3 regions of the Sinorhizobium alkalisoli genome follow, and region 3 is predicted to be linked to each of the others. Evidence: predicted binding sites of a transcription regulator. Region 3 holds the regulator's gene; each other region holds the start of a gene.

Region 1 (6,642 bases), 1.3 Mb from region 3:
TTCCGCTCTGCGAAAGCAGGTATACGCGGCCGGACCCGAAAGGCTTGAGCTTGCCGAGCCGGTCGGCGAGAGAAGCGAGCGAGATGTCGACCCCCGAGACACCGATCATCCTGCCATCCGACATCACCGGGTAGGCGATCGACGTCATCGTCGTCGGTACGTCAGTGCCTTCGGCGAGGTAAGGTTGCGTGATCGCACCCTTGCCGCTCTTTGCGGCCAGCGCGTACCATTCGGCGGCATAGTCGGCGCCGAAAGTCGAAAATTGCGCTTGGCCGTCGCGGTTCTTCGACCAATAGGGCGTGAAGACGCCGTCGGCGTTGGCGCCGAGTTCCTCGTTGCTGGCCACTTCCCGCTGACGCCCGTCGAAGGCTTTGATCTCCTCGGCAAACCAGCTGCCGAAGGCGAATTCATGCTGGTCCAGGTTCGCCTTCAAAAGGTTGATGGCGCCCGCACGGTCGACGGACTTTCCCGCGTGGCCGCGCCCGAGCACGCCTGACATGGTCCGCGCCGCCGCGGCGAGTTCACCGACGCTGCCGGCAATGTCGGAAGCAATGGCGCGTGCTTCCGCCTGCGCCCCCTCAAAGACCAGCGTCTCGACGCGATCCTGGGTCTGGGAGATGAGAACGAAATTCGAGGCGAGCAGCACCAGGGCGATCGTGCCGCCCGTCACGGCAATCAGCTTGGTCGCCAGCGATTTGGCATGGAACTTGATCATTAAATCCTCACGCACTGAGAGTCCGCAGCTTGCAATGCGGCGCGACAGTCCGAACTGTAGGGTGAAACTCCGTCATGGAGCGCGTGATGCCGACCGGCATGAAGGAACCGGGTCTAAAATGGCCCGCTTCGTAATCTGGATAAGCGATCAAAGATTAAGATAGAGGCAACAAATCGGCCAATTCCTGGCCCTCCGGGGATATTCCAGGGTGCAGGCGTCGTTGCCGCGACAGAGCCTGTCCTGATTGCGAATGGCCGAATATCGGCGCTGTCGTCAGAGGCGGACGGCGACCTCGGAGGCGAACGGGATCGCCGGTTGTGCGCCCGGCTTCAGGCAGGCGAGCGACCCGGCGACGGCGGCGCGGCGAAGCGCTTCGGGGAAGAAGAGTCCCGAGTCCAGACTCGCGGCGAGATAGCCGCAGAAGGTGTCGCCGGCACCGACCGTGTCGACGGGCTCGATCGCCAGCCCCTTCGCGCGATGGACCTCGCCATCGTGGATCGCCACGGCGCCGTCGGCGCCCAGCGTAACGATTAGCGTCTGCCCGGTCTCCGCGTGGAGAGCCATCATCGCCGCTTCCCGTTCGGGGCCCGCGATGCCGACCCTGCCGGCGAGCAGTTCGAACTCGGTCTCGTTCGCGATGACGATGTCGGCCATGCGGCCAAGGCGGGCGGCGTCCGGCGTCAGCGGCGCGATGTTGATGACGGAGCGGATCCGGCGCCGCCGGGCTTCGGTCAGTGCCTTCTCCACGGAGGCTGCCGGTATTTCCAGCTGCAGCATCAGCGTGTCGCCGACTGACATCGACTCGACGGCGGCAACGGCATTGCTTGCGCTGACGGTCGCATTGGCACCGGCAACGACGACGATGACATTCTCTCCCTCACCGTCGACCATGATATGTGCGGTACCGGTCGGCTCCACGGCCGTCTTCACAAGGCTGAGATCGGCACCCGCCTCCCTGAGCAGTGCAAGCGCACCTTCGGCAAAGCCGTCCGAGCCGACCGCACCGGCGATGCGCACGGATGCGCCGGCGCGACGGGCGGCCAGCGCCTGGTTGGCGCCCTTGCCCCCGGCGGCGGTGGCAAAGCCCGTCCCGGCAACGGTCTCGCCGGGCTTCGGGAGGCGCGTGGTCGTGGCGATCAGGTCCATGTTGATGGACCCAAGGACAGTGATCATCTGGAACGTGCCCCATCGGTTGCTGATTTGCCGGACAGTGCCCGAGCGCGTCAGTCCTCGTCAACCACTCTGAGCTTCAATTGACCGATACGGCCCTCCATGGACCGTTCGCCCGAACCTTCTTCCTTGCTGCTGCGCGCGGGTGCGGGTGGCGTTTCCAGGTCCAGCGCCTCGATCTTCGCGCCACGGCGCGTCAGCTTGTCGGAGGAGATCAGGATCTCGTCGATATCTTTCTGCGTCAGGGCGAAGTGCCCCTGGAGCTTGCGCACGCGCTCGTCGAGGCGGGATAGATCCTCCATGAGGCGCACGACCTCGCCCTGTATTAGATGCGCCTGCTCGCGCATGCGCGCGTCCTTGAGGATCGCCTGGATGACCTGGATCGAAAGGAGCAGCAACGACGGCGAGACGATGACGACGCGCTGGCGATGGGCCTTCTGCACGACCGTCTCGAAATGCTCGTGGACCTCAGCGAAGATCGATTCGGATGGGACGAAGAGAAACGCGGTCTCCTGCGTTTCTCCGGAGAGCAGGTATTTGCCGGCGATATCGCGGATATGGACTTCCATGTCGCGGCGAAAGGCCTGCGCGGCCTGCTGGCGCCGCTCGGCACTCTCGGCATCGCGCATGGCGTTCCAGGCCTCCAGCGGGAATTTCGCATCGATCACGAGCGGCGGCTGATCGTTCGGCATGCGGATGACGCAATCAGGCCGTGCGCCGTTGGAGAGCGTCGCCTGGAAGATGTAAGCGCCGATCGGCAGCCCATCCGCGACGATCGCCTCCATGCGCGACTGGCCGAAGGCGCCGCGCGTCTGCTTGTTGGAAAGGATGCTCTGCAGCCCGGCCATGTCCTTGGCGAGCGCCTGGATGTTGTTCTGGGCGCTGTCGATGACGGCCAGCCGCTCCTGCAGCCGCCGAAGATTTTCGTGGGTTGCCTTGGTCTGCTCGCTGATCGAGGCACCGATCCGGTGCGTCATCCCGTCGATCCGCTGACTGAGCGATTGGTTGAGCTCAGCCTGTCGGGCGCCGAAGACGTCCGCCATCGCTGCGATCCGTCCCTGCATTTCGGTCTGTGCCGCAAGCAGCGACGCAATCTGCTCGGCGCGCTCGTCCGCGCGAAGCGCACGGGCACGGCCCGCGGCCATGATCGCCAGGAGTGCGATCAGCAGGGCGGCAGCGGTGACAAAATAGCCTGCCGTGATGGGCAGGGCGCCGAGTTGAAACAGCGGCTGGTCGAAGGAAAAGGCGACGGGCTCCATGGCCGCAGCCTAACAGATTCGTTTCCGATGGCCAGATCAAAACGAGAACAAAGAAAAGTCGCGCCTTGGCGGGAGCCGATCGGGTGGCCATCCGGACCGCAATCGGCAAATTCCTTGCGCCCGAGCGGAAAGATCGGTTATGGGAGCGGCATGACGATCAAGCCGCTTATCATCCTTCCCGATCCCATTCTGCGCCAGATGTCGGCGCCGGTGGAGACCATCGACGACGAGGTCCGCCGCCTTGCCGACGATATGCTCGAGACCATGTACGATGCTCCTGGCATCGGCCTTGCGGCCATCCAGATCGGCTTGCCGAGGCGCCTTTTGGTGCTGGATGTCACCAAGGAGGGCGAGGAGAGAAAGCCGCTCGTCTTCATCAATCCCAAGGTCGTCCGCTACTCCGAGGAGCGCTCGGTCTACGAGGAAGGCTGCCTGTCGATTCCGGACTATTACGCCGAAGTTGAGCGCCCGGCGGCGATCACCGTCGAATATCTCGACCGTGACGGCAAGCAGCAGAGCATCGAGGCCGACGGGCTGCTTGCCACTTGCCTGCAGCATGAGATCGATCACTTGAACGGGGTGCTCTTCATCGACCATATCTCCAAGCTCAAGCGCGATATGGTGATCCGCAAGTTCACCAAGGCTGCCAAGGTACGCGGAAGCCGGGCGATCTGACGGCTCCGATGCAACCGGCATGAAGGATCGGCGCTTGAGCACGACGCCGTTTCGGGCAATCGAGAGATACGGAGTACACCGACTTGCCGCTGCGCATCATCTTCATGGGCACACCGGACTTTGCCGTTCCGACGCTGGCGGCGCTCGCAGAAGCCGGGCATGAGGTCGTCGCCGTCTACACCCAGCCGCCGCGTCCCGGTGGCCGGCGTGGCCTCGATCTTCAGAAATCGCCGGTGCACCAGGCGGCGGAGCTACTGGGCGCGCCGGTGTTGACGCCTGTCGACTTCAAGGATCCGGCCGATCGGCAGCGTTTTCGCGGCTTCGATGCCGATGTCGCCGTCGTCGTCGCCTATGGGCTCTTGCTGCCGGAGGAGATTCTCTCGGGCACGCGCCATGGCTGCTACAACGGCCATGCCTCGCTCCTTCCGCGCTGGCGGGGTGCGGCCCCGATCCAGCGCGCCATCATGGCCGGCGACAGCGAGACCGGCATGATGGTGATGAAAATGGACAAGGGGCTCGACACCGGCCCCGTCGCGCTGACGAAGCGCGTTGCGATCGGCGAGGCAATGACGGCCGGCGAGCTGCACGACAGGCTGATGCATGTCGGCGCGAGCCTGATGAAGGAAGCGATGGCGAAGCTCGAGGCGGGCGATTTGACGCTGACGCCGCAGCCGGAAGAGGGCGTCGTCTACGCCGCCAAGATCACCAAGGACGAGACACGCATCGATTTTTCGAAGCCCGCGCGCGAGGTCCACAACCATATTCGCGGCCTTTCGCCCTTTCCGGGCGCCTGGTTCGAACTCGTGACCGCCGGCCGTATCGAACGCACCAAGGTTTTGGGATCGGAACTTGCCGAAGGAACCGGCAAGCCCGGCACTGTGCTCGACGAAGCATTGACGATCGCCTGCAGCGAAGGGGCCGTGCGGCCGACGCGCTTGCAGCGGGCGGGCGGCAAGGCGCTTCCCACGGCCGAGTTCCTGCGCGGCACGCCCGTTGCGACCGGCTCGAGGATCGCCTGATGCCGCGCTATCGCCTGACTGTCGAATATGACGGCTCCGGCTATGTCGGCTGGCAGCGGCAGGAGAACGGCCGTTCAGTGCAGGGCGCGATCGAGAAGGCGGTGCTGTCGCTGACCGGCGAGATCGTCTCGATCCGCGGCGCCGGGCGCACTGATTCCGGCGTTCATGCAATCGGCCAGGTGGCGCATGTAGATCTGGGGCGCGAATGGAAGAGCCACACGCTGCGCAACGCGTTGAACGCCCACCTGACGCTCGCTGGCGATAGGGTCTCGATCCTCGATGCGGCGGACGTGCCGCCGGATTTCGACGCGCGCTTTTCCGCCGTCCGCCGCCACTATCTCTACCGCATCATTTCCCGCCGTTCGCCGCTGGCGCTCGAGGCAAGGCGCGCCTGGTGGGTGCCGAAGACGCTCGACCATGAGGCGATGCAGGAGGCGGCCCAGCGGCTCGTCGGCCATCACGATTTCACCACTTTCCGCTCGGCCCATTGTCAGGCGACGAGCGCTCTCCGTACGCTCGATCGGCTGGATGTCACCCGCAACGGTGAACTCATCGAGATCCGGGCGAGTGCGCAGAGCTTCCTGCATAACCAGATCCGCTCCTTCGCCGGCTCGCTGAAACTCGTCGGCGAGGGCAAATGGACGCCGGAAGCTCTGCAGGCGGCACTCGAAGCGCGGGACCGCAAGGCTTGCGGTCCTGTCGCGCCGCCCGACGGCCTTTACTTCCTGCAGGTGGACTACTGAACCGTGGGTTCAACCCGGTACCAGGCCGAAGAGATGCTGCAGATATTGTCCGACCATCATCGAAGGCAGCAGGAACAGCCCCGTCAGCGCTGCGGCGAGCAGGTTCTCATTGCCGGTGATCGTGCGCAGCAGCCGGAAGAGCAGGGCGATGCTGGCGAAGAGCACGATCAGCCACAGGAATGCGGTCACCTGCTGGCTTCCTCGCGTAAGGAGCAGGATCGCGGCCGGCACAGCCATCGCATAGGAGAGGGGCACAGACAGCCAGTTGCTGGTGACGATCACCGGCACCACGAGACCGGCGAAGCCGAGCGGCCGTGAAAGGACGACGATCAGCAGGATCGGCACGAGCCAGCTTGCGAGATCGACGATGAAGAGCTTGAGGAAAAAGCTGCCGCCGACGGTGGTGCCGCTCGGCATTGCGGAAAGATAGTAGAGACGCCAGGAGGCCCAGGTCACCGCCATGGCAGGCAGCGACCAGAGGATCGCCGCGAAGGAGCGCCACAGGCCGCGTTCGCTGATGTCCAGCCAGCCATAGCCTTCGCGCTTGCCGAGGATCAGCAGCCAAAGTCCCTTGACGTAGGAGAGGACCTCTTCAAGCGACGGCATGGCCGAACCAGCGGGCTATGAAGGATTCATAAATATTGGTGAGCGTCTCGAGATCGGCGACTGCGACGCGCTCATCGACCATGTGCATCGTCTGCCCGACGAGGCCGAATTCGACGACCGGGCAATAATCCTTGATGAAGCGTGCATCCGAGGTGCCGCCGGTGGTGGAGAGTTTGGGTCGGCGTCCGGTGACGCTTTCGACTGCGCCCGAAAGCGACTCGATCAGCGCATCGTTACGGGTCAGAAAAACATGGCTCGGGCGTTCGTTCCAGACGATTTCATAGCTGACCGGCGCCCGGCCGGGTCTGAGCCTGTCGTCCTTAGCGGCCTCGTCGAGCCGCGAGACGATCTCTGCCTTCAGGCTCTCGACCGTCCAGCTATCATTGAAACGGATGTTGAAAGCAGCACTTGCCTTGGCGGGAATGACATTCACGGCGACATTTCCGACATCGACC
Region 2 (6,642 bases), 380 kb from region 3:
GTCTCCGAAAAGAGAACCGCCTCGAACTGGCCGGAGGCGTCGGAAAAGGCAACAATGCCCATCTTGTTGCCGGTGCGCGTCTTGCGTTCCTGTTTCGATGTGACCGTCCCGGCGAGCCGGCCGGCGGTGGCGCCCTTTTTTACCGCCGCGGCGAAATCGCCGAATGCCTGCACCCGCATCTTCTGGAGCAGCTTTGCGTAGGTATCGAGCGGGTGCGCCGAGAGATAGAAGCCGAGCACCTGGAATTCGCGGTGCAGCTTCTCCGAGGCGAGCCAGGGCGTGTAGGGCGGCAGCACGATCTTTTCGGGGCCCGTCGCAGCGCCTGCGCCGAACATGTCGCTCTGCCCGCTCACCTTGTTTTCCTGGGCGCGCTGCGCAAAGCCGAGGATGCGGTCGAGCCCGCCGATGAGCTCGGCCCGATCATGACCGAAGCAGTCAAAGGCACCGGCGGCGATCAGGCTCTCGAAGACGCGCCGGTTCAAAAGCTTCGGATCGATCCTGAGGCAGAAGTCCTCGAGGCTTGCGAAGGGCCGGTCGCCACGAACCTCCACGATATGGTCGACCGCCGACTCGCCGACACCCTTGATCGCCGCCAGCGCATAATAGATGCGGTTGTCGCCGGTCTCGAAATGGCGGAACGACGTCTGCACCGAGGGCGAGATCACCTCGATACCGAGGCGTTTTGCGTCCTGGCGGAAATCGTTGATCTTCTCCGTGTTCGACATGTCGAGCGTCATGGACGCTGCCAGGAATTCGACCGGATAATGCGCCTTCATATAGGCGGTCTGGTAGGAGACGATGGCATAGGCGGCCGCATGCGACTTGTTGAAGCCGTAATTGGCGAACTTCGCAAGCAGGTCGAAGATCAGATCCGCCTGCGGTTTGGAGACGCCGTTCTGAACGGCGCCTTCGACGAAGCGGGCGCGCTGCTTGTCCATCTCCTCCTTGATCTTCTTGCCCATGGCGCGGCGCAGCAGGTCCGCCTCGCCGAGCGAATAGCCCGAAAGCACCTGGGCGATCTGCATCACCTGCTCCTGATAGACGATAACGCCCTGGGTTTCCTTGAGCAGGTAATCGATCTTCGGATGAATCGATTCGATCTCCTCCTCGCCATGCTTGCGGGCATTGTAGACCGGGATGTTCTCCATCGGCCCGGGGCGGTAGAGCGCGACGAGTGCAATGATGTCCTCGATGCAGTCCGGGCGCATGCCGATCAGCGCCTTGCGCATGCCGGCGCTTTCCACCTGAAAGACGCCGACCGTTTCGCCGCGGGAGAGAATTTCGTAAGTCTTCGGATCGTCGATCGGGATGCTCGCAAGATCAACCTCGATGCCGCGCTTGGCGACGAAGTCGACGGCTGTCTTCAGCACCGTCAGCGTCTTGAGCCCGAGAAAGTCGAATTTTACGAGACCGGCCTGCTCAACCCATTTCATGTTGAACTGAGTGACCGGCATGTCCGAACGCGGATCGCGGTACATCGGCACGAGCTGCGACAGCGGCCGATCGCCGATAACGATACCGGCCGCATGGGTCGAGGCGTGACGATAGAGACCCTCGATCTTTTGCGCGATGTCGAGAAGGCGGGCGACGACCGGCTCCTTCTCCGCCTCCTCCTGCAGGCGCGGCTCCTCCTCGATCGCCTTCGAAAGCGGCGTCGGATTGGCGGGGTTGTTCGGTACGAGCTTGCAGATCTTGTCGACCTGCCCGTAAGGCATTTCCAGCACCCGCCCGACGTCACGCAGCGCCGCTCGCGCCTGCAGCGAACCGAATGTGATGATCTGTGCCACCTGCTCGCGTCCATATTTGCGCTGGACGTAGCGGATGACCTCTTCGCGCCGGTCCTGGCAAAAGTCGATGTCGAAGTCCGGCATCGACACGCGCTCGGGATTGAGGAAGCGTTCGAACAGCAACGAAAAGCGCATCGGATCGACATCGGTAATCGTCAGCGCATAGGCGACCAGCGAGCCGGCGCCGGAGCCACGGCCGGGGCCAACCGGAATGTCATGCTCCTTGGCCCATTTGATGAAGTCCGCAACGATCAGGAAGTAGCCCGGAAACTTCATGCGCTCGATGACGCTGAGCTCGAAGGCCAGCCGCTCGCGGTAATCCTCTTCCCTATAGCCGGGCGCCATACCGAGCTTGGCCAAACGGAAATCCAGCCCCTCCTCCGCCTGCCGGCGCAACTCCGCCGCTTCCGCGCGTTCGGCTTCCTCCGGATCGTCCGAGCCGCCGGTAAAGCGCGGCAGAATCGGTTTGCGTGTATTGAGCATGAATGAACAGCGTCGCGCGATCTCGACCGTATGTTCCAGCGCCTCCGGTAGATCGGCGAAGAGCGTCGCCATTTCCTTGCGGCTTTTCAGATAATGATCCGGCGTCAGCCGGAAACGGCTGTCATCCGAGACGACGGCATTATGGGCGACCGCCATCAGGGCATCATGGGCGTCGTAGTCGGCGGGTGAAGGAAAGAAGGCCTCATTGGTCGCGACAAGCGGAACGTCGTGGCAATAGGCAAGCTCCACCATGCGGCTCTCGTGACGCCGATCGTAATTGCCCTGCCGTTGCACCTCGACATAGAGGCGATCGCCGAAAAGCGCGAGAAGCACTTTCAGCCGTGCCTCCGCAAGCGGCTGCGAGCCGGCCTTGAGCGCCAGATCGACGGGACCACCGGCAGCACCCGTCAAGGCGATCAGCCCTTCCGTTCCACCCTCCGCAAGCCATGAACGCGTGATCCGCGCCGCCTGATGCCCTTCGCCTTCGAGATAGGCGCGGCTGACGAGATCGACGAGCCGCGCGTAGCCGGCGTCGGTTGCGGCGATAAGGACGATTGTAGGCAGCTTCGCGAGTTGATGTGGATGCCCCCGCCGCTCGCCATCCTCGTCCTCCATATCGATGGAGAGCTGGCAGCCGATGATCGGCTGTAATCCGTCGTCTGCCGCCTTCTGCGAGAATTCCAGCGCCGCAAACAGGTTGTTGGTGTCGGCTATTCCGATTGCCGGCTGGTCATCGCCAACCGCCTTGCCGATAATCTTCTTGAGCGGCAGCGCCCCCTCGAGCAGCGAATAAGCGGAGTGCACACGCAGATGGACGAATTGGGGGTTCTTTGCGCCCGTGATGTCCTGCCCAGTGCCTTCGCCATTTACCATTGTCGCACTCCGATTCCTGTCCGGTGCGGAGCATATCCCGTTTCCGGTCCCGGCTGTCCAGCCTTGCAGCGGGGCCGGGGACTTTTTTAAACCGGCCATTCCGCTGATGTGCGATCCAGGGAAGAGGGATTCACATGCCCAGCGCGATCATCGAAACGCTCGCGATGAAGAGCGTCATCGATGCAAAGGCAGCAAGATCACGAACGAAATCTGTCATAACATGGCTCCTTTTCGCTATTGTTCCCTTTTTGTTCTTTTTTCGTTCGATAGTCAAGCAAGGACGAATGAAACGCCCGCTATTCATCGGCTATGGTTAACGCAACCGGACGGCGTGCAAGTCATTCCAGGTCCGGAGGCAATCTCTCCAGAGCGAAGCCGCTCGATCACACCAAAGACAACCATATCCGGAAACGTTTCGGCGGCACCGCATGCGCCTAGAGCCTTTCCGGGTTAAATGGAAACAATTCTGTTGGCTCAAGCGAAGCGGAATGTTTGCCCGGCTGGCGCGCGGCGTCGCACCCGACTTTCGGAAAGCTCGATGCGCAGATCCAAGAGTTACAGCGAGCTTTGCGCGTCTGAAAGGACGCGCGGCGCTGTAGCCGCTATTCCAGTTCGACGATCTTGCCGTCCTCGATCGTGACGCGGCGATCCATGAGCGAGGCAAGTTCATGATTGTGCGTGGCGATCAGCGCCGCAAGACCGGATTGGCGGGCCAGCGCCTCCAACGCCTCGAACACATAGCCGGCCGTCTCGGGATCGAGATTGCCGGTCGGCTCGTCGGCCAGCAGAATGAGCGGCGCATTGGCGACCGCGCGCGCGATCGCGACGCGCTGCTGCTCGCCGCCGGAAAGCTCCGCCGGGCGGTGGGAAGCGCGATGCCCGATGCGCATATAGTCGAGTAGCGCACTTGCCCGCTCCGCCGCCTCCGCCTTCGGAAGGCCGGCGATCAGCTGCGGCATCATGATGTTCTCCAGCGCCGAGAATTCCGGCAGGAGATGGTGGAACTGGTAGACGAAGCCGATCTCGTTGCGGCGGATCGCGGTGCGCCGATCGTCGCTAAGGCCATTGCAAGCCTTGCCATTCACGATGACATCGCCGCCGTCCGGATGTTCGAGAAGCCCCGCAATGTGCAGGAGCGTCGACTTCCCTGTGCCGGATGGCGCAACCAGTGCCACGGTCTCACCGCGCCGCAAGATCAGGTCGACGCCCTTGAGGATCGGCAGGAAGGTATCGCCCTCGCCATAGTGCCGCTCGACGGCCGAGAGATGCAGTGCCACGCGCGCATTCATTCCGGTTGTTGTCCTTGTTATTCGTACCGCAGGGCCTGCACCGGATCGAGGCGCGAGGCGCGCCAGGCCGGAAAGATCGTCGCAAGGAAGGAGAGCGCCAGCGCCATGACGACGACGGCGATGGTTTCGTCGGCATTCATGTCTGCCGGCAATTGGCTCAGGAAATAGAGCTCCGGATCGAAGAGTGTGGCGCCGGACAGCCAGGAGAAGAACTGGCGGATCGATTCGATGTTCAGGCAGACGACCACGCCAAGCGCGACGCCGGCCACCGTCCCGGCTACGCCGATCGCGGCGCCGGTCATGAAGAAAATCCGCATGACCGAGCCCGAAGTCGCGCCCATGGTGCGCAGGATGGCGATGTCGCTGCCCTTGTCCTTGACCAGCATGATCAGACCCGAGACGATGTTCAACGCCGCAACCAGAACGATCAGCGTCAGGATCATGAACATCACGTTGCGCTCGACGGCGAGCGCGGAGAAGAAGGTCTTGTTGCGATCCCGCCAATCGGTGATGAAGACCTGCCGGCCGGCGGCCTCCTCGATCGGCTGGCGCAGGTCGTCGACGGCATCGGGATGCTCGACGAAGAGCTCGATCGATTGAACGAGCCCTTCCGCATTGAAATAGAGCTGCGCTTCCTCGAGCGGCATGAAGATGATCGTCGCATCATATTCTGACATGCCGATCTCGAATATCGCCGAAACGGTATAGGCTTTGATGCGCGGGTTCATCCCGAGCGGAGTCACGTCGCCGTTCGGCGAGGTCAGCGTGACCGTGCCACCGACGCTAACGCCCAACTGGTCAGCCATGCGCGATCCGATGGCGATGCCGCTGCCCGACGCGAAACCGACGAGATCGCCGGAAACAATATGGTTCGATATCGACTTCAACTTCGAAAGATCGTCCGCCCTCACGCCGCGAACCAGCGCACCCGTCGAAGCGTCGCCGACGCCCTGGGCAAGCACCTGGCCTTCAACCGTCGGGATCGCCATGGTCACGCCCGGAATGGCGGAGAACCGCGCCGCAAGATCGGCATAATTGGTGAGCGGACCATCGAGCGGCTGCACGATGACATGGCCGTTCATGCCGAGAATGCGCGAGATGAGTTCGGTGCGGAAACCGTTCATCACCGCCATCACGATGATCAGCGTCGCCACGCCAAGCATGATGCCGACGAAGGAAAAGCCGGCGATGACCGAGATGAAGGCTTCCTTCCGCCGCGAGCGCAGGTAGCGCCAGGCCACCATGCGCTCGAAGGCGGAGAAGGGACGGCTGGAAGACACGCCCGCCGGGGCGGCTGCCTTTGCTTGCTCTTCCGTCGCCGCGGTCATATTCGATCCCTTTGCCTCTTATTTCAACGCGATCAGCTTGTTGATCGCGGCCCCGACCGTCATCGTCTCGCGCGCGCCGGTCTTTCGGTCCTTGACCTCGACCTCGCCATTGGCGATCGAACGCGGCCCGACGACGATCTGCACGGGAACGCCGATGAGATCGGCGGTGGCGAATTTTGCCCCGGCACGATCGTCGGTATCGTCCAGAAGCACATCGAGCCCGGCATTGCCGAGGTCCGAGTAGAGCGTGGCGCAGGCGGCATCGCAAGCATCATCGCCCGTTTTCATGTTGATGACGACGACGTCGAACGGTGCGACCGACTTCGGCCAGATGATGCCGTTGTCATCATGCGAGGCTTCGATGATCGCCGGCACCAGACGGGTGGGACCGATGCCATAGGAGCCCATGTGCACCAAGTGCTCCTTGCCGTCGGGGCCGAGCACCTTGGCGCCCATGGTCTCAGAATATTTGGTACCGAAATAGAAGATGTGACCAACTTCGATGCCGCGCGCCGACAGGCGCTCTGCTTCCGGAATGGCGTCGAAGGCGGCCTCGTCGTGCATTTCCGAGGTGGCGGCGTAGCGCGATGTCCATTTCTCGAAAATCGCCTTCAGGCCGACGGCGTCATCGAAATCGGTGCCCTCGCCCGGAATCCCGAAATCGAGGAAGTCCTTGTGGCAGAAGACTTCCGACTCGCCGGTATCGGCAAGAATGATGAATTCATGGCTCAGGTTTCCTCCGATCGGGCCCGTATCGGCGCGCATCGGAATGGCGCGCAGACCCATGCGGTCGAAGGTGCGCAGATAGGCGGCAAACATCTTGTTATAGGCATGTTCCGCCCCTTCCCGGTCGAGATCGAAGGAGTAGGCGTCCTTCATCAG
Region 3 (6,642 bases):
TGTTTCGCCTTGGTGTCGAAGGCAGGCGCCTGTGCCTCCGCATCACCTGCGACGACCGCTGCAAGGACACCCACGATCGCCAGCCACACAATGCGCATGAGAAACTCCGGTTTCTTCACGGGCATAGCAGCGCCGCCAGACCTATTCAACCGGCGTCAATCGGCCAGAACGCCCCGGTTCTGCCGCTTTGCGTAGGCCCGAATGGAGTCGGACGTCAGCGGGTCCGGATCGGCCATGATCAGTTCGAATGGCGAAGCCCTGTCACTGACCCGGACTTCGACATAGGCGGCGGCATAGGCCATGTTGCCATCCGGCAACGGGATCCATTCCGGGCGCTCGGAGGGAACCGGCCCGATCTCCGGCAGCATCATGAACTCGGCAAGCGCGGCCGATGCCGGCGACGCTGCAGGCGGCGCCGTGAGCGCATTCAACGACCTCGTTGCGCCAAGCGTCGATTTCGCCGGAATCGTCAGAGTCCCAAGGTCCTGTGCCTGATCGCGCAGCGGTTCGTTCGAAGCCACCATGACCCCCGTCGCGATCTGCCCTTCCGGCGCGATGCGAGGGCCGCGATCGCCCTTGGTAACGTAAGACGCCATGAGATAAGGCATGTCGTTGCCCTCGAGCGGGGCTCGGCCGACATATTGCACGCGTACCTGGGCACTTCCCTTGCGCTTGATATCGAGCAGGTCGGCGGTCTTCGAGGAGACATCGATGATCCGGCCGAATTCATAGGGCCCGCGATCGTTCACCCGCACAATGACGGAGCTGCCGTTCTCGAGATTGGTCACGCGAGCATAGCTCGGCAAAGGGAACGTGGGATGCGCCGCGGAGAGGTGATACTTGTCATAGACCTCGCCATTCGCCGTCAGCCGGCCATGAAAGGCCGAGCCGTACCAGGAGGCCATGCCGGTCTTGTTGTAGCCCGGCTCCTCCTTCGGCTGATACCACTTGCCCTTGACCTGATAGGCATTGCCGACCTGGAATCGCCCGCCGCCCTTCGGAATGTTGCGCCCGTTGGCCACTCGCGGACTTGCTTTGACCCCGTAGACCGATTCGGCGAAATATTCCTTGCTTCTCGACTTGCTCTTCTTGACGCTGGACGTCGAACCGCAGGCCGCTAGTGCTGCGCAAAGCAGTGGAATTGCAGCGAGGCGCAATCCCCTCGCAAGGCATGCCGCTTTTCTACGAGATATCATCTGTCCCCAAGGTCATTCGCGAAATTCGTGCCCGAACGATCCGCATTTCACCCCCGCGGATCTTTCGACGTCCCGGAAAGGGACAATCGTGTAATGATGACAACAACAAGGCAAAAATACGAATTTCTAGGCGAGATCGCGCCGGGTTTTTCTCGTTATGGTTTACAAAACGTAAATACCAGACCGACGGAGATGCGCAGTACCAAGCGGCAGAGGCCGAAGAAATTCGTGCGGGCGGCGAGCTTAAATCTTGCAACGAACCGCACTTCGCGCAATAACGCGCTGCCCGGATGGGTGGCCGAGCGGTTTAAGGCACCGGTCTTGAAAACCGGCGACGGGCAACCGTCCGTGGGTTCGAATCCCACCCCATCCGCCAGCGTGAACTTTGTCCGACCCGGCACCTGCTCCCATTCGGACTCGACTGTCTGCCGACGTCTCGAGCACGTTCGGCCAATTCAGCCGAGCGGGCTGGCGCGCGCCGTGGAATTCTTCTATATAGTCCAGGCCTGCCGGGGTCGTAGCTCAGTTGGGAGAGCGCCGCAATCGCACTGCGGAGGTCGAGGGTTCGACTCCCTTCGACTCCACCATTCTTCTCTTTGTCCAGCCCGGAGCCGTGATGCCCGATCTGCCCGGCGGCGGCGGCAGGTTTCTTCGCCGAGGCGCATTGCGCCAAGTCGTTTACCGGGAACACAAAATGCTGGTTTCGGCCACCAAGGTTTCCTTGCCATCGCTGGCGAATTGAGGGACAGTTGGGGTCTGCATCTTTTCGTGTCGGCAACTCCCGCGAGTGGAGAAAATCATGTCCTCTAAAACTCTGATGGCGGTTGCAGCATTGGCGCTCCTGTCACTTTGGGGATGCGCCACCACCGGCGCTACGGGCAACACGACCTACGCGCAGTGGTACGGCCCCTACCCTGAGCCTGACTTCGACGTTCTCAGTCCCGGGGGTCTGCGCCTCGCCTATTGATCGGGCGCCACATCAACGCTCCATCGCCCGACAGCCCAATGGCTTGTCGGCCCCGGCAAAGCGACGCCGCCCAATTCAGCATGGCAATATTCACGGAATGTTAGGCACTTGCGGAACACAAATGGAACGGATAGTGTCTGTTCTTGATTTGTTTCGCGATTCTGGAGTGACGCGCCATGCTGACCCGCAAGCAACAGGAATTGCTTCTCTTCATTCATGAACGAATGAAAGAGTCGGGAGTCCCGCCGTCCTTCGATGAAATGAAAGACGCGCTCGATCTTGCGTCGAAGTCGGGCATCCACCGGTTGATCACTGCGCTCGAGGAGCGGGGCTTCATTCGCCGGCTTCCCAATCGGGCACGCGCACTTGAAGTCATCAAGCTGCCGGAAGCCTATACGACACCGGCGCAGCCAAGGCGCGGCTTTTCGCCGAGCGTCATCGAGGGCAGCCTGGGCAAGCCATCTGCCGCGCCCAGGGTCGAGGCGCCACCCGCAGAGACGTCCTCGATTGCGGTTCCCGTGATGGGGCGCATCGCCGCCGGCGTCCCAATTTCTGCGATCCAGAACAATACGCACGAGGTTTCCGTTCCGCTCGACATGATCGGCAACGGTGAACATTACGCACTGGAAATCAAGGGCGATTCGATGATCGAGGCCGGCATCCTCGATGGCGACACCGTGATCATCCGCAACGCGAGCACGGCCAGTCCGGGCGATATCGTCGTGGCACTGATCGATGACGAAGAAGCGACCCTGAAGCGATTCCGCCGGAAAGGTGCGTCGATTGCCCTCGAAGCGGCGAACCCGGCCTATGAGACCCGGATATTCGGACCGGACCGGGTGAAAATCCAGGGCAAACTGGTCGGGCTGATACGGCGGTATCACTAGCCCATCGCCCCGGTGATCGGAGCCGTTTCGTTTGGCCGATGCATGGGTATTTGCGCACAGTGCGTGATCGAGTGGGCAACAGTTATCGTCCGAAGCCTTGGGCGGTAGACGTTCCGCTCGACGTTGCGGCCGACCAGCGCCGAGTACTTTCGTCTGGCTGCCTCCCCCCATCCCCGCATGGGCGTAGAGCCGTCCGCAGGTGGACGGTCGGCGCCACGGGTATTCTCCCCGGTTATCGTATCGGTTTCGGGCCCAGCTCAATCTCCCTCGGGTTCGGCTTTCATGTGGGAGACGGCATGGCTTGGCCGGTCGGATCTGCAGTCCTGGGTTTGCCCATGGACTCTCCTCCTTGTTGCGATCTCGACGCGATCCATGGGTCCGATGAAAGTTCCTCCAAAGCGCTGCCTATGGAGTCTTGCTGGATCGGATTGCGCGCACACCGTTCTCGCGGCCACGCTCGCGGTATCGCTTGACCATGCGGCGGGCGATTCCGCCTGACCAACGCGCTCCGACGATCAGGCGGTGGTAAAGCGGCGGCCCGGTCAGGCCGGAATCGACATTCTGCAGGCAAGCGGCCGTTGCCGCAGCGGCTGAAGATCACTTGCCAAGAAATTTGCCGGCGCACATCGGTGCCACCAGCCGGATCATCAGGGGAATTTGGAGGCCTCGCCCGGAATTGAACCGGGGTACAAGGATTTGCAGTCCTCTGCGTCACCACTCCGCCACGAGGCCTCATCGACAAGAAATATCAAGTCGTGGCGAGCGTTTAGAATCATTCGAGATGAACCGCAAGAGGCAATTTCCGAAAAACGCACCCCTCGTCTCGGCCCATCGTAAAAGGAGGTTGGACACTGGAATGCCCAGCCTCCCAGTTCGATCGCAATAAACTCACCCATAAGGTAGGATTTTCCTTGATTTTCCTCAACCGGCGCTGTTTTGTCACAAAACTTTCACACTTAATGGGCGAGGACATGTTCGACGGCAAGATCTCCCTTTCCGACTGGCACCAATGTGCAGGCGGGCACCAGCGGTGTGTTTTCGAGCATGACCTCTACCCGAATATTTTGGTCAAGGTTCTCAGAATCAGGGGCAACAGCGGCGAGCGCCAATCGACGCGGATGCTGCGCTTCATCGATCGCTTCAAGCGGTTCGGTGCCTACCGGACATTTCGACGCGAAGTCGACGAGTTCATCGAACAGGCCCGAAAGTTCACCCTGTCCGACACAGCCGATCTCCCCATCCCCGGAGTGCTGGGCTTCGTTCAGACCGAACACGGCCTCGGTCTCGTGGTCGAGAAGATCACTATGGCAAACGGACAGTTGGCCCCAACCTTGCGCGACCTGGCGCTGGCGGGGCGGTTGACGGCCAGGCACCTGGCGATGATTGACGAACTTTTCGAGCGCTGTCGCCGGCTTCACATCGTGCTGATGGATTGCAATGCCGGCAACTTCGTAGTGACGGACCGTCGCGGTTTTGAGGAACTGATGTGCATCGACGGGACCGGTGAAAAAAGCCCGTTGCGCATTTTCGCTCTCAGCCGCAGGGCCAACGGCTTCAGACTGCGGCAAATGCGTGAGAAGCTGTTTCTCAAACTCGCCAGAACCTTGAACGATCCGGCGGCGCTGCCCAACGAGGGGCACGTCCACACGGTCCTAGAGCCGTATCTGCGGCCGAAGCGCAGACTTCACGCGGTCGAGGGCGTTCCGGACGCACTCAACGTTTCACGGGCCAGCTAGCCCGAGATCGCAATTCTACTTCCCCGACGTTTTCTCGGTATTGCCGCGCCAGCGGGCCCACCACACGGCGAGTCGTCGGCGTGCGCGGCGCACAACCGGTATGTCGTGCGACAGCACCAGCAGCCCGAGCGGTATCATCCAGAAGCCGAGGACCGGCAGGAAGCCGAGAACACCGCCAGCAATGAGCAGAAGCCCAATCGTCACCCTGAGGGCCGGCGAGTCGGGCAGGCCGACGCGCCATGTACCGAGAATGATTTCCCGCGTTTTCGGATCGATACCGAAATGCTTCTTCTTCGCCATTGCTTCCTTCCTGCGACTTTCCCAGAATTGGTGCTTTCTCCACAGCCGAGCAAGCGGCGCTTTCAATTTTTTTTGAAAAATCGCTTGGCAAATCGAAAAAGCATTTGTATTAGCAGCCTCACTTCTGCGGCGCAGATGATCCCTGGTAGCTCAGCGGTAGAGCACTCGACTGTTAATCGATAGGTCGCCGGTTCGAATCCGGCCCGGGGAGCCAGTTTCGAAGAGCCATTCGCGGCGAAGGCCGGAGTGGCTCTTTTCGTTTGCTAGCGCATCGGCCGAAAATCGATGCGCAGATCCAATGATTTACAGCGTCCTCTGTGTGCCCTGAAAAACGCACGGCGCCACAGGTCCATCAGAGGTTCCGGATGCGCTTCGCGTGGTTTTTCCTGATTCTCGCCATTGGCACCGAAATCGCCGGCCTCACCGCCATGAAGGCCGCCGGGGGCGCCTATGTCGGCCATGCGGTCATGTATGGCTCGATCGCGCTCTCCTACGTGTTTCTTGCTATGGCGGTGAAGACGATTCCCGTCGGGGTCGCCTACGCGATCTGGGAAGGCTCGGGCGTCGCGCTGATCACGCTCGTCTCGGTCATGGTCTTCGATCACGTGCTGACCGGTCGCGAGATGCTCGGCCTCTCCATGGCCGTGTCCGGTATCCTTCTCGTCAATGCCGGCAAGGTGCAGGACGAGGAAAGCGCGGCATGAGCATGCCAGTCTTTTCCTTCTCCTCCTTCGCCTTCGCAGTGCTGGCCGGCCTTTTCGACGTGGCTGCCAACCTCGCCTCCTCGAGATCGAACGGCTTTAGTCACCGCGGCTGGGGTGTGCTTTCGATTGCGCTCGTGCTCGCCGCCTTTGCGCTGCTCGCGGAGGCCGTCAAAGGCATGGAATTGGCGATCGCCTATGCCGTGCTGGGCGCTACCGGCATATTTGGAACGGCGATCTCGGGCCGCCTTCTCTTTGGCCAGAGATTGAAGCCGATCGGGTGGATCGGTCTCTGCCTGATCTTCGGTGCGGTGCTGGTGCTTCACACCGCCTGACGCGGCCGTCCCTTTGAACGGGACTCCTTGTGCTTGGGCGCCGTGTTGCGCGGTGCCCGCCACGGCATCAGCCAGCGGAGAACCGGAAAATAGACCCCATAGGGCAGAAACTTGAGCAGCTTGACGAGATAGGTGAAGCGTTTCGGGAAGGTGATCTCGAAGCGTCCGGACTTCAGCCCTTGCGAAATCCGCGCCGCCGCCGTCTCGGCGCTGACGAGTGCGGGTCGCGGGAAATCGCCCTTTACGGCGCCGCGTGTATCGACGAATCCCGGACAGATCAGTTGCAGGCGTATGCCGATTTGGTCGAGATCGAATTTAAGGCTCTCGGCCATGTTGATGAGAGCTGCCTTGGTCGCACCGTAGGCGGCGTTCATGGGCAGGCCGCCATAGCCCGCAACGGAGGAGACGATGGCGATCTGCCCATGCCCCTTCGCTTTCATATGTTCGACGAGCGGCACAAGGCAATTGACAACGCCCTGGAGGTTGACGGCGAAACTCCTGTCGAAGGCATCGTGATGCA

What was found. Region 3 encodes LexA, which represses DNA repair genes until DNA is damaged. Its sites were predicted from a motif close to TGTTCNNNNTGTGTTCNG; they were not measured.
Region 1: the regulator LexA is predicted to act here: its motif matches at 3,177-3,194, upstream of EKH55_RS00260 (DNA recombination protein RmuC).
Region 2: the regulator LexA is predicted to act here: its motif matches at 3,382-3,399, upstream of dnaE (DNA polymerase III subunit alpha).

Annotation. Positions count from the first base shown of each region.
Region 1 covers NZ_CP034909.1:53,535-60,176, forward strand. The annotation lists gene EKH55_RS00250 (methyl-accepting chemotaxis protein) at 1-715, opposite strand, end outside; gene EKH55_RS00255 (ribokinase) at 989-1,888, opposite strand; gene EKH55_RS00260 (DNA recombination protein RmuC) at 1,939-3,144, opposite strand; gene def (peptide deformylase) at 3,295-3,819, shown strand; gene fmt (methionyl-tRNA formyltransferase) at 3,903-4,838, shown strand; gene truA (tRNA pseudouridine(38-40) synthase TruA) at 4,838-5,581, shown strand; gene EKH55_RS00280 (hypothetical protein) at 5,591-6,187, opposite strand; gene dapE (succinyl-diaminopimelate desuccinylase) at 6,174-6,642, opposite strand, start outside.
Region 2 covers NZ_CP034909.1:1,020,750-1,027,391, reverse strand. The annotation lists gene dnaE (DNA polymerase III subunit alpha) at 1-3,143, opposite strand, end outside; gene EKH55_RS05045 (ABC transporter ATP-binding protein) at 3,746-4,432, opposite strand; gene EKH55_RS05040 (lipoprotein-releasing ABC transporter permease subunit) at 4,450-5,760, opposite strand; gene proS (proline--tRNA ligase) at 5,779-6,642, opposite strand, start outside.
Region 3 covers NZ_CP034909.1:1,396,721-1,403,362, reverse strand. The annotation lists gene EKH55_RS06975 (D-alanyl-D-alanine carboxypeptidase family protein) at 1-98, opposite strand, end outside; gene EKH55_RS06970 (septal ring lytic transglycosylase RlpA family protein) at 156-1,196, opposite strand; gene EKH55_RS29345 (hypothetical protein) at 1,121-1,474, shown strand; tRNA gene EKH55_RS06965 (tRNA-Ser) at 1,485-1,572, shown strand; tRNA gene EKH55_RS06960 (tRNA-Ala) at 1,708-1,783, shown strand; gene EKH55_RS29340 (hypothetical protein) at 1,996-2,163, shown strand; gene lexA (transcriptional repressor LexA) at 2,340-3,050, shown strand; tRNA gene EKH55_RS06950 (tRNA-Cys) at 3,709-3,782, opposite strand; gene EKH55_RS06945 (YrbL family protein) at 3,962-4,786, shown strand; gene EKH55_RS06940 (hypothetical protein) at 4,802-5,086, opposite strand; tRNA gene EKH55_RS06935 (tRNA-Asn) at 5,226-5,300, shown strand; gene EKH55_RS06930 (SMR family transporter) at 5,452-5,790, shown strand; gene EKH55_RS06925 (SMR family transporter) at 5,793-6,122, shown strand; gene EKH55_RS06920 (SDR family NAD(P)-dependent oxidoreductase) at 6,110-6,642, opposite strand, start outside.